3 regions of the Planococcus sp. ANT_H30 genome follow, and region 2 is predicted to be linked to each of the others. Evidence: riboswitches for the same ligand, from Rfam matches in the RefSeq annotation. Region 2 holds a riboswitch; each other region holds the start of a gene.
What was found. A riboswitch is a leader RNA that binds a small molecule or an ion and turns the genes downstream of it on or off. The one in region 2 is predicted to bind S-adenosylmethionine.

Region 1: linked by a shared signal. The riboswitch ahead of metK (methionine adenosyltransferase) and the one ahead of FQ085_RS04300 (O-acetylhomoserine aminocarboxypropyltransferase/cysteine synthase family protein) in region 2 are both predicted to bind S-adenosylmethionine.
Region 3: linked by a shared signal. The riboswitch ahead of FQ085_RS11965 (methionine ABC transporter ATP-binding protein) and the one ahead of FQ085_RS04300 (O-acetylhomoserine aminocarboxypropyltransferase/cysteine synthase family protein) in region 2 are both predicted to bind S-adenosylmethionine.

Annotation. Positions count from the first base shown of each region.
Region 1 covers NZ_VOBJ01000002.1:464,406-467,681, forward strand. The annotation lists gene FQ085_RS08195 (alpha/beta hydrolase) at 1-69, opposite strand, end outside; gene FQ085_RS08200 (gamma carbonic anhydrase) at 182-697, shown strand; gene metK (methionine adenosyltransferase) at 754-1,950, opposite strand; SAM riboswitch class I at 2,152-2,264, opposite strand; gene pckA (phosphoenolpyruvate carboxykinase (ATP)) at 2,649-3,276, shown strand, end outside.
Region 2 covers NZ_VOBJ01000001.1:919,160-922,435, forward strand. The annotation lists gene metX (homoserine O-acetyltransferase MetX) at 1-91, opposite strand, end outside; gene FQ085_RS04300 (O-acetylhomoserine aminocarboxypropyltransferase/cysteine synthase family protein) at 104-1,396, opposite strand; SAM riboswitch class I at 1,495-1,610, opposite strand; gene FQ085_RS04305 (glycerol-3-phosphate acyltransferase) at 1,744-2,385, shown strand; SAM riboswitch class I at 2,497-2,611, shown strand; gene FQ085_RS04310 (methionine ABC transporter ATP-binding protein) at 2,745-3,276, shown strand, end outside.
Region 3 covers NZ_VOBJ01000005.1:95,746-99,021, forward strand. The annotation lists gene FQ085_RS11960 (methionine ABC transporter permease) at 1-244, opposite strand, end outside; gene FQ085_RS11965 (methionine ABC transporter ATP-binding protein) at 237-1,262, opposite strand; SAM riboswitch class I at 1,351-1,455, opposite strand; gene FQ085_RS11970 (thioredoxin family protein) at 1,561-1,887, opposite strand; gene FQ085_RS11975 (ribonuclease M5) at 1,893-2,231, opposite strand; gene gcvH (glycine cleavage system protein GcvH) at 2,577-2,957, opposite strand; gene FQ085_RS11985 (arsenate reductase family protein) at 3,038-3,276, opposite strand, start outside.

The sequences.
Region 1 (3,276 bases), on a different contig from region 2:
TTGTTCATACGCACTATGTATGAACACAACTACTGCCTTTGCTGATCCTTCAGCCTGCCATTTCCACATAATCCAACTTCCTTTCCCTGCTAATCAATTCTTGATGTTGTCTGTTAATTTGACGTTTTGATTTGATTTGTTACGATTAAGAATATCTTATCTTGTTTAAAGGAGCTTTGCTATGATTTATCCATTTAAAGACAAATTCCCTAAAATCGATCCATCTGTTTTCATTGCAGACTACGTCACAATTTCTGGTGATGTGACAATTGGCACAGACTCTTCTGTGTGGTTTAATACGGTGATTCGCGGGGATGTCTCTCCGACGATTATTGGCGATAAAGTCAACATTCAAGACCTCTGCATGCTTCATCAAAGCCCGGGTAAAACCTTGCTTCTTGAAGATGACGTGACCATTGGCCATCAAGTTACACTTCACAGTTGCATTGTTCGTAAAGGTGCTCTCGTCGGCATGGGTTCGATTATTCTTGACGGCGCTGAAATCGGAGAAGGCGCATTTATTGGTGCGGGTAGTCTCGTACCGCCTGGAAAAGTTATCCCTCCTGGCATGCTAGCACTCGGACGCCCCGCGAAAGTCGTCCGCGAACTTCGTGAAGACGATAAAGAAGATATGGAACGTATTGTTCGAGAGTATGCAGAAAAAGCAGCTTATTATAAATCACTCCAAAAAAAGTAACAATAAAAAAGGACGACCGGGCATCACTGCCTAGTCGTCCTTTTCGTTTTGTTAACTTATACGCCAGCTTGTTCTTTTAAGATCGCTGCTTTGTCTGTACGTTCCCACGGCAAATCAACATCCGTACGGCCAAAATGTCCGTAAGCTGCCGTTTGCTTGTAGATCGGGCGACGTAGATCCAACATTTTAATGATGCCAGCAGGACGCAAGTCAAAGTTTGCACGTACCAAATCATCTAATGTGTCTTCATCAACGATGCCAGTTCCAAACGTATCAAATGCGATCGATACAGGATGTGCTACACCAATTGCATAAGCTAGTTGCACTTCGCACTTATCTGCAAGGCCAGCTGCGACAATGTTTTTTGCAACATAACGTGCCGCGTAAGCCGCTGAACGGTCAACTTTTGTTGCGTCTTTCCCTGAGAATGCGCCGCCACCGTGACGAGCATAACCACCGTATGTATCTACGATGATTTTACGTCCAGTTAAACCTGCATCTCCTTGAGGTCCACCGATAACAAAACGGCCAGTTGGGTTGATAAAATATTTTGTTTCTTCATCGATCCACTTTGCTGGAACAACTTCGTTAATGACGTATTCCTTAATATTACGTTGAATTTGTTCTAACGTTACTTCTGGATGATGTTGAGTTGAGATAACAATGGTATCCACACGAAGCGGTTTGTTGTTTTCGTCATATTCAACGGTCACTTGCGTTTTGCCATCTGGACGCAAGTATGGAAGAATTTCTTCTTTGCGTACTTCAGCCAAACGATGTGCCAATTTATGTGCCAATGAAATTGGCAAGGGCATTAACTCTTCTGTTTCGTTGTTCGCATATCCAAACATTAACCCTTGGTCACCTGCACCGATATCGTCTAACTCTTTATCTGTCATTTGGCCTTCGCGTGATTCAAGCGCTACGTTTACTCCAGCAGCGATGTCCGGTGATTGCTCATCGATTGCGGTAAGAACTGCACTTGTTTCTGAGTCGAAACCATATTTAGCTCGCGTATAGCCAATTTCTCTTACCGTTTGTCGAACGACTTTCGGAATATCCACATACGTAGAAGTGGTAATTTCTCCGGCTACTAGAACGAGTCCTGTCGTAACGGTCGTTTCACACGCAACGCGTGCATTTGGATCCTCGGTTAAAATGGCATCCAAAATAGCATCTGAGATTTGATCACAAATTTTATCTGGATGTCCTTCTGTTACTGATTCTGATGTAAATAATCGACGGTTTTTCAAAAAATGTTCCTCCTTATATCCTGCGAGATTGCTCTCGAAATTGATACGGTACTCGTTTCCCATGTCAAGTCCGTTCCAGACAATCTGGATTGAACTTCAAGCCGTTTGTGGCCTTTCACACGAGGATTAAGGGCATTTCACAAAAAAATCCCTTCACTCATTCGTCATGAGGAAAGGAAGAATCATCATTAGCACCTTTCACTCTTATCATCCAAGGTCTGTGCACCTTGTGTCAGGTTGGGCACCATCACTGCAAAAGCAGCAGGTTGCCGGGTTTCATAGGGCCTGCCCCCTCCACCAGCTCGGAATAAGAGTATCCGTTCAATTTTTCATCATACGGAATTAGCAAAGCGATGTCAACAATTTTCGAAAATAAAATTACATTCTTCAAATAAAAACAATGATTTTTTGATTATGCTATTCTACTAAACTTTAGATTCCCGCAAGTAAAAAACCAAACTATTCAGTAATATCTCTGTTCACACAAAGCCATTGTACACTGTAGAAAACCGCTTTAAAAGGCATCAGTACTATTTAGAAATTATAGAAATAATTCTACGTATTGTCGGAGCTATCCTCTAATATTTTTTAATTTCCCCAGTGGATTAGTGTAGACTAATAAAGCTAATGTGTTATACTAATGAACGAATATACATCCTCCCCATTATGGGAATAACAGAAAAGGAAGGTACATATATATGACTTCAGTGAACTTTGCAAACGATTTAAAAGATCTTTTGACTGGCCAAAATGTGCATGTTCAATTATCAGTGCCACAATTAGTGGAAGCGGCAACATCCCGCAAAGAAGCAGTATTAACTCGGGAAGGCGCTGTAACAGCGGAAACAGGAAAATATACTGGCCGCTCACCGAAAGACAAATACATGGTGGAAGAAGAAAGTTCTAAAAACAAAGTCGACTGGGGCAATGTGAACCGTCCGATTTCAAGCGAAGTATTTGAAAAGCTTTACGCTAAAGTGATTAAGCACCTTAAAGACAAAGATGCGCTTTATGTATTCAAAGGATTTGCCGGAGCCGACCATGAATCACGTGTGCCCATCCAAACAATCAATGAATACGCATGGCATAATCTATTTGCTCACCAATTGTTCATCCGGCCTACAGCTGAAGAATTGCAAACACACGAAGCTGAATTCACAGTTGTGTACGCTCCGACTTTTCAAGCAGACCCTGCAGTTGATGGTACAGCTTCTGAAACATTTATCATTGTATCGATGGAGCAAGGCATTATTTTGATCGGCGGCACTGAGTACGCTGGCGAAATGAAAAAATCAATTTTCTCTATCATGAACTACTTACTTCCTG
Region 2 (3,276 bases):
TTTCATCTCCGAGACGTTCGTATGCAAGTTCCACATCATCTATCGTCTTAGTAGAGTCCAGGATTAATGAGCCAATGGATACTGTTTTCATGACGATCCCTCCTTATACCTTTTCCAAAACTGCTGCCTGTATGGCCTGTTCCAAATCAGCGATTAAATCTTCTGCATTCTCCAATCCAACAGACAAACGAATCAACTCTTCCGTTACGCCAGATGCAGTTAACTCTTCATCGTTCAATTGCTGATGTGTCGTGGAAGCCGGGTGAATAATTAGCGACTTGGCGTCTCCTACATTGGCTACATGAGACCAGAGATTTATGTGATCAATTACGTTACGTCCTGCTTCTCTTCCACCTTTGATACCAAAATTGACAATCGATCCATAACCTTCATTTTTCAAGTATTTCTTCGCCAATTGATGAGAAGGATGTTCTTCAAATCCAAGGAAGTTTACCCACTCGATTTGTGGATGCTGTTTTAAGTAATCTGCAATAATTTGAGCGTTGCTATTGTGTTTTGGAATCCGTAAATGTAAAGTTTCTAATCCTTGCAGTAAAGCATGAGCACTATCCGGGCTTAGTGAAGGGCCAAAATCACGTAATAATTGAACGCGAAGTTTTGTCGCAAAAGCTGCACCTGGTACATCAATGCCGTACCGCAGTCCATGATAGGTTTCGTCAGGCTGTGTATAATTTGGGAAACGTGGATTGTCCCAATTGAATTTCCCAGCATCCACCGCAACGCCACCAATTGTCGTTCCGTGTCCGCCAATCCACTTTGTCGCAGAATGAATGACGACGTCTGCACCAAACTCAATCGGGTTGCTGCCGTAAGGAGAGGCAAATGTATTATCAATCAATAACGGCAATCCGTTAGCATGGGCAATTTCTGCTACTTTTTCGACATCAAAAACATTCAAGCTTGGATTGCCAATAATTTCACCAAATATCGCTTTTGTTTTATCTGTAATTGCTGCTTTAAAATTTTCTGGATCGGTCGCATCGACGAATTTTGTTGTGATGCCATAGCGTGGTAGCGTGTTAGCAAACAAATTGTAGGTGCCACCGTAAAGACTGCTATCTGCTACGATTTCATCACCCGCTTCTGCAATGTTCAAAATGGAAAAAGCAATAGCGGCCATTCCTGAAGAAAGAGCAACTGCTGCAGTGCCACCTTCTAGTAACGCTACTCGTTGTTCAAAGACATCGACCGTCGGATTCATAATGCGTGAGTAAATATTGCCTGTATCTTTCAGTCCAAAGAGGTCTTGTGCATGCTGTGTATTTTTAAAAACATACGAAGTGGTTTTATAAACAGGAACACCTCTAGAGCCTGTCGTTGGATCTGGTTGTTGTCCTCCGTGTAATAATAATGTTTCTGGTTTAAAGTTTGTCATTTTCTATTCCCCCTGTTTTTTTAGTAGTAACACATGCTAAAGGGGACGAAAAAAGCCCCCTTCGCTAAGAAGAGGGCCGTAAATTACGGAGTTTCCTCCTCTTATCTCTCAGAACCTGTAAATCGATTCTGTAGGAATTAGCACCTTTACAAACAAAATGTCTGTCGGTTGCCGGGCATCACAGGGCCTATCCCTCCGCCACTCTTGATAAGAGTATTTGATTTGATTTTTGATCTTGTTGTGAAGTATAAAAACTTTATTGGCGTTTGTCAAGCTTATTAGTCAAAAAAATTTGAAACCTTGTCTTCTTTCAAACGTTATCTTTTAGTGTAGAGGAGGAATTAATGATGGTCATTTGGATTTTGCTCTTATTGATTACAGGTTATTTTATCGGTTGTTGTCATGGTTCACTTGTTGCACAAGCCGTATCAGGCGTGAACATCAAAAATTCGGGCGTAAAAAATTCCGGTGCTTCTAATGCAGCCATCGTGCTGGGTTGGAAATATGGTTTGCTCGTTGCCTTTATTGACGTTTTCAAAGGCTTTGCTGTTGTTGCAGGGTTACGTTTGTTAGTGGACTTAAGTAGCTTTTCAACTGCAACAATCTGGACACTATTGTTCGTTGCAGGAGCTGCCGTAATAGTTGGTCATAATTTTCCGTTCTATATGAACTTTGACGGCGGAAAAGGTACAGCATCTGTAATAGGTGTAATGATAGCGCTTGACTGGAAGCTCGGGTTGCTCGGATTATTGTTATTGATCATTGTTTCACTGGTAACAAATTATCTTGTCATTGGCGTATTCGTTTTGTACGCCGTGTATTTTGTAATTGCCTTTATCCCTGCAGTCGGTCTATGGCCGTTACTAATAGCGCTAGTCCTGTTCACGATGGCTGTATGGAAACATCGAGAAAATATTATACGAATAAAGAATGGCAATGAACCTACAGTATCATCAGTTTTTCGAAAGAAACCTACCCCGTCCATTTAGAAAGGAATACAATGAATTTTGAAGATTAAAAAATAAATTTCAATATTCATCTTGACTTTTTTGTTATTCCGCCATAAAGTAGGAATCACGAATCGAATAGCATACATCACTTTCTTATCCAGAGAAACCGAGGGACAGGCCCTATGACGTTTCGGCAGCAGATTTGTTTAACCGCAAAAACTGTGCCAACTCCTGCAAATGCATCCATGCATTTGGAAGATGAGAATTAGATGGTTTCAACAGGAGCCCTCTTTTTTCTTATGGTTAAGAAAAAAGGGGGCTCTTTTTGTCTAGTTTCTCGACGGATTGTGAGCATTAACGATTTGAATAACAATACAGCATGAGGAGGTCTACTTACTATGATTCAATTCGAAGGCGTCGCCAAAACCTACCAATCAGGTAAACAGGAAATCTATGCATTGAACGGCATCGATTTAACTGTCCAAACTGGCGAAATCTACGGAGTTATTGGCTTTAGTGGAGCCGGTAAAAGCTCGCTAATCCGCACTGTAAACTTGCTCGAACGTCCTTCTAAAGGACGTGTATTAATTCACGGAAAGGATATTTCGACGCTATCTAGCAAAGAAATTCGTACTATCAGAAAAGATATCGGTATGATTTTCCAACATTTTAATTTACTCCATTCAAAAACGGTTTATCATAACGTCGCTATGCCGCTCCTGTTAGCTAACACACCGAAAAATGATATCGAAAAACAAGTAAAAGAGTTGCTCGATTTCGTTGGACTTGCAGATCAGGCGCAAAAATATCCAGACCAGCTGTCAGGTGGACAAAAGCAACGCATCGGCATTGCTCGTGCTCTTGCAACGAATCCTTCCGTTCTGTTATGCGACGAAGCAACATCAGCACTTGATCCACAAACGACGAAAT
Region 3 (3,276 bases), on a different contig from region 2:
GAATCAATAAAATGATCAAGATGATAAAAGGAATTGAACGGAAAATATTGACGAATGCGCCAGTCAGCCAATTAACGAGTTTGTTTGCCCACAATTGTTTCGGTGCTGTTAAGAACAAGATAATACCAAGTGCTAAACCAATAACAAATGTAAATACAGTTGATAATGCGGTCATGTAAAGTGTTTCAAGAGTAGCTTCCCACATGCTGTCCCACTTTACATTTGGAAATAACGATTCAATCATTGTCCATCACCTCCGCTTGAATATCTTCTGAGCGAAGAAATACCAGTGCTTCTTCAATTTCTGCTTGAGATCCTTTAAGCTGTAAGATCAAGGTGCCGTATGCGCCACGCTGCGTATGTGAGATATTGCCTTGAACAATATTCACTTCCACGGCATGACTGCGAATCAATTTAGTTAAAATGGGTTGTTCGGTTTGATCGCCAACAAAAACCAATTTCACCAATTCGCCAGTTGGGTATAATTCCCGCAGGTTTTTGATGGTTTCCTGTGAATCTCCACTGTCGGCTACTTGCGCAACAAAGCGTTTCGTGATTGCCTCTTTCGGTGATTGGAACACATGTAAAACGTCGCCAAGTTCTACAACTCGTCCGCCTTCCATTACAGCCACACGGTGGCAAATTTTCCGGATGACGTGCATTTCATGAGTAATCAGTACAATTGTCAATCCCAATCGCTTATTGATGTCTACTAACAAGTCAAGAATGGCATCTGTTGTTTCTGGATCGAGTGCTGATGTCGCTTCGTCACACAACAAGACTTCTGGGTCATTTGCTAATGCCCGGGCAATACCGACGCGTTGTTTTTGTCCTCCTGATAGCTCAGAAGGATAGGCGTTTTCACGACCCGTTAATCCGACTAATTCAATTAACTCCTGTACACGATTTCCGCGTTGTGCTTTTGCCACTCCGGCAATTTCTAGCGGAAATTCAATATTTTCTCTCACTGTACGAGACCATAGTAGATTAAAATGTTGGAAAATCATACTGACTTTCTGACGTGCCTTGCGTAATTCTCCGCCTTTAATCGCTGTGATAATTTGTCCATTAATCTCTACAGTTCCTGACGTTGGTTTTTCTAACCCATTCAACAATCGGATTAAGGTACTTTTACCTGCTCCACTATAACCAATAATACCGAATATCTCTCCATCAGAAATGGATAAGTCCACTTGATCCACAGCTGTTAAAATCGCCTTGCCTGTATCGAATTTTTTTGTCACTTGCTTTAACTCAATCATTCTTCCAACACTCCTAAATCTTAAAAATAAAAAACCCTTCCGCGCATAACTGAGCAGAAGGGCAAACGTATAGTATACGGAAACCAATCTCTCATCGTCCAAAGCTTTCGCTTTGTGTGATTTGGCACCATTTCATTTTCATGACGGTTGCCGGGCTTCATAGGGCACTTCCCTCCACCACTCGTAATAAGAGTTTTGATATGAAATTTTTGAAAAACTTAAGGACTGTATTCTATTTGACTCTTCGCTTGTTGTCTAGATTTCAGACAAGCAATTGGTTTTTTATCAGAAGACTAATTTACCATGACCGGCTGTATTCGTCAACAGGTTTTAACTTACTATACAAGTATGGCACTGATTGAAAAGCATAGATTTTCTCTTTTAGTTTGCCACCTTCTGTTATAAGTAAGCACGGTACACTCTCCACTTCGTAGAGATCCGCTATTTCTTGAACGTAATTTAAATTTGCTTTGCCCATTGGAAGATCCGGTAACAATTCGGTGACAACTGATAGCATCTTAGACGCAACCTGGCAAGTTCCACACATTGGCGCGTACAAATAATAAGCCGTTGATTTATTCGTATTCTTTTCTTTGATCCATTCTTTGTGCGTCCATTCATTCATTTTCTTCATCCCTCTGTTAATAGCTTATTTACCTGGATATTCGCTGTGATGAGCACATCCATCAAGATCCGGAGCGGTGTTGCTGCAACTTCTTTATAATTTCGGTTAATGTAAAAATGACGAGCTTCAGGAAATTCACGCTTGACGAGTTTCCTCAGTTTTTCTCCTGAAGAGTCTGCATCTACTAGTATGATCATATCCTGGCCTTCGTACGGTAATAGTAACTCTTCCAGTCTCGATGCACTTACTGTACCATTTGTACAAAGAATCGTCACGGGTTCTGCAATGAGTGGTGCAATCCTTGACTTATCACTGAGCCCTTCGACAACAATCACCTTTCCCATAACACTCACCCCATCAAATATAAAATAAGAAAAGTTCTAAGACTTAGCGGTAAAAGAAAACTTTCGTTTTATTGCGATAAAGCTCTTTATATAAGTCGAACTAATGATTTCCACTTGTTGATATTCCGTAAAACAGCAGTGCTTTCGAGCTCACAGGATGTGGATCATGCAACCCGTTCCTTTGCTGAGCACAAAGCAGTATAGAAAAGTCGGTTTCTTTTACCAACTTATCTAGTTTTAAAATACCAATAGAACAGGCTGACGTCCATTTCCATGACTTATGCGAACTGCTGACAACACTTATCGGTCATAAAAAAAAGCGCCAAGATAGGCGCTTTTCAGTAATTACTCGTTGGTCATTTCTTTGTATTCGTCTGCTGTCATCAATGCATTAACTTCTTCTTCAGAAGGGGCTTCGATTACAACCATCCAAGCCTGCTCGTAAGGAGACTCGTTCACAAATTCTGGGCTATCTTCAAGTTCAGAGTTAACCTCGATTACTTTTCCGCTAATTGGCGCATACAATTCTGAAACCGTTTTAACGGATTCAACACTGCCGAAAGGCTGATCTTTTTTTAGCTCGTCTCCAACTTGTGGAAGTTCAACAAAAACGATATCCCCTAGTTCCGCTTGTGCGAAATGAGTGATACCGATACGTGCATTGCCATCTTCGGTTTTAACCCATTCATGTTCTTTTGAATAACGAAGTTCTGCTGGTGTGCTCATCTTGACCCCTCCAAATTATGTAGTTCATTCACATTCAGTTTGACATAAACAGCCGCGAAATACAAGATGGTGCTACTCGCTTACAACCAGCTATTTTGATAATCTGCTTCTTTAAAGCCAAGTGTCACTTTTTCACCATCCCAAGCCAAGGGACGCTTGATCAGCATGCCATCAGAAGCAAGTAGTTCCAATTGCTGGTCTTCGCTCATAGTCGATAACTTATCTTTTAAACTAAGTGAGCGATAAACCAAACCACTCGTATTAAAAAACTTCTTCAATTCTAAACCACTCGCTTGATACATTTGAGCTAATTGTTCTT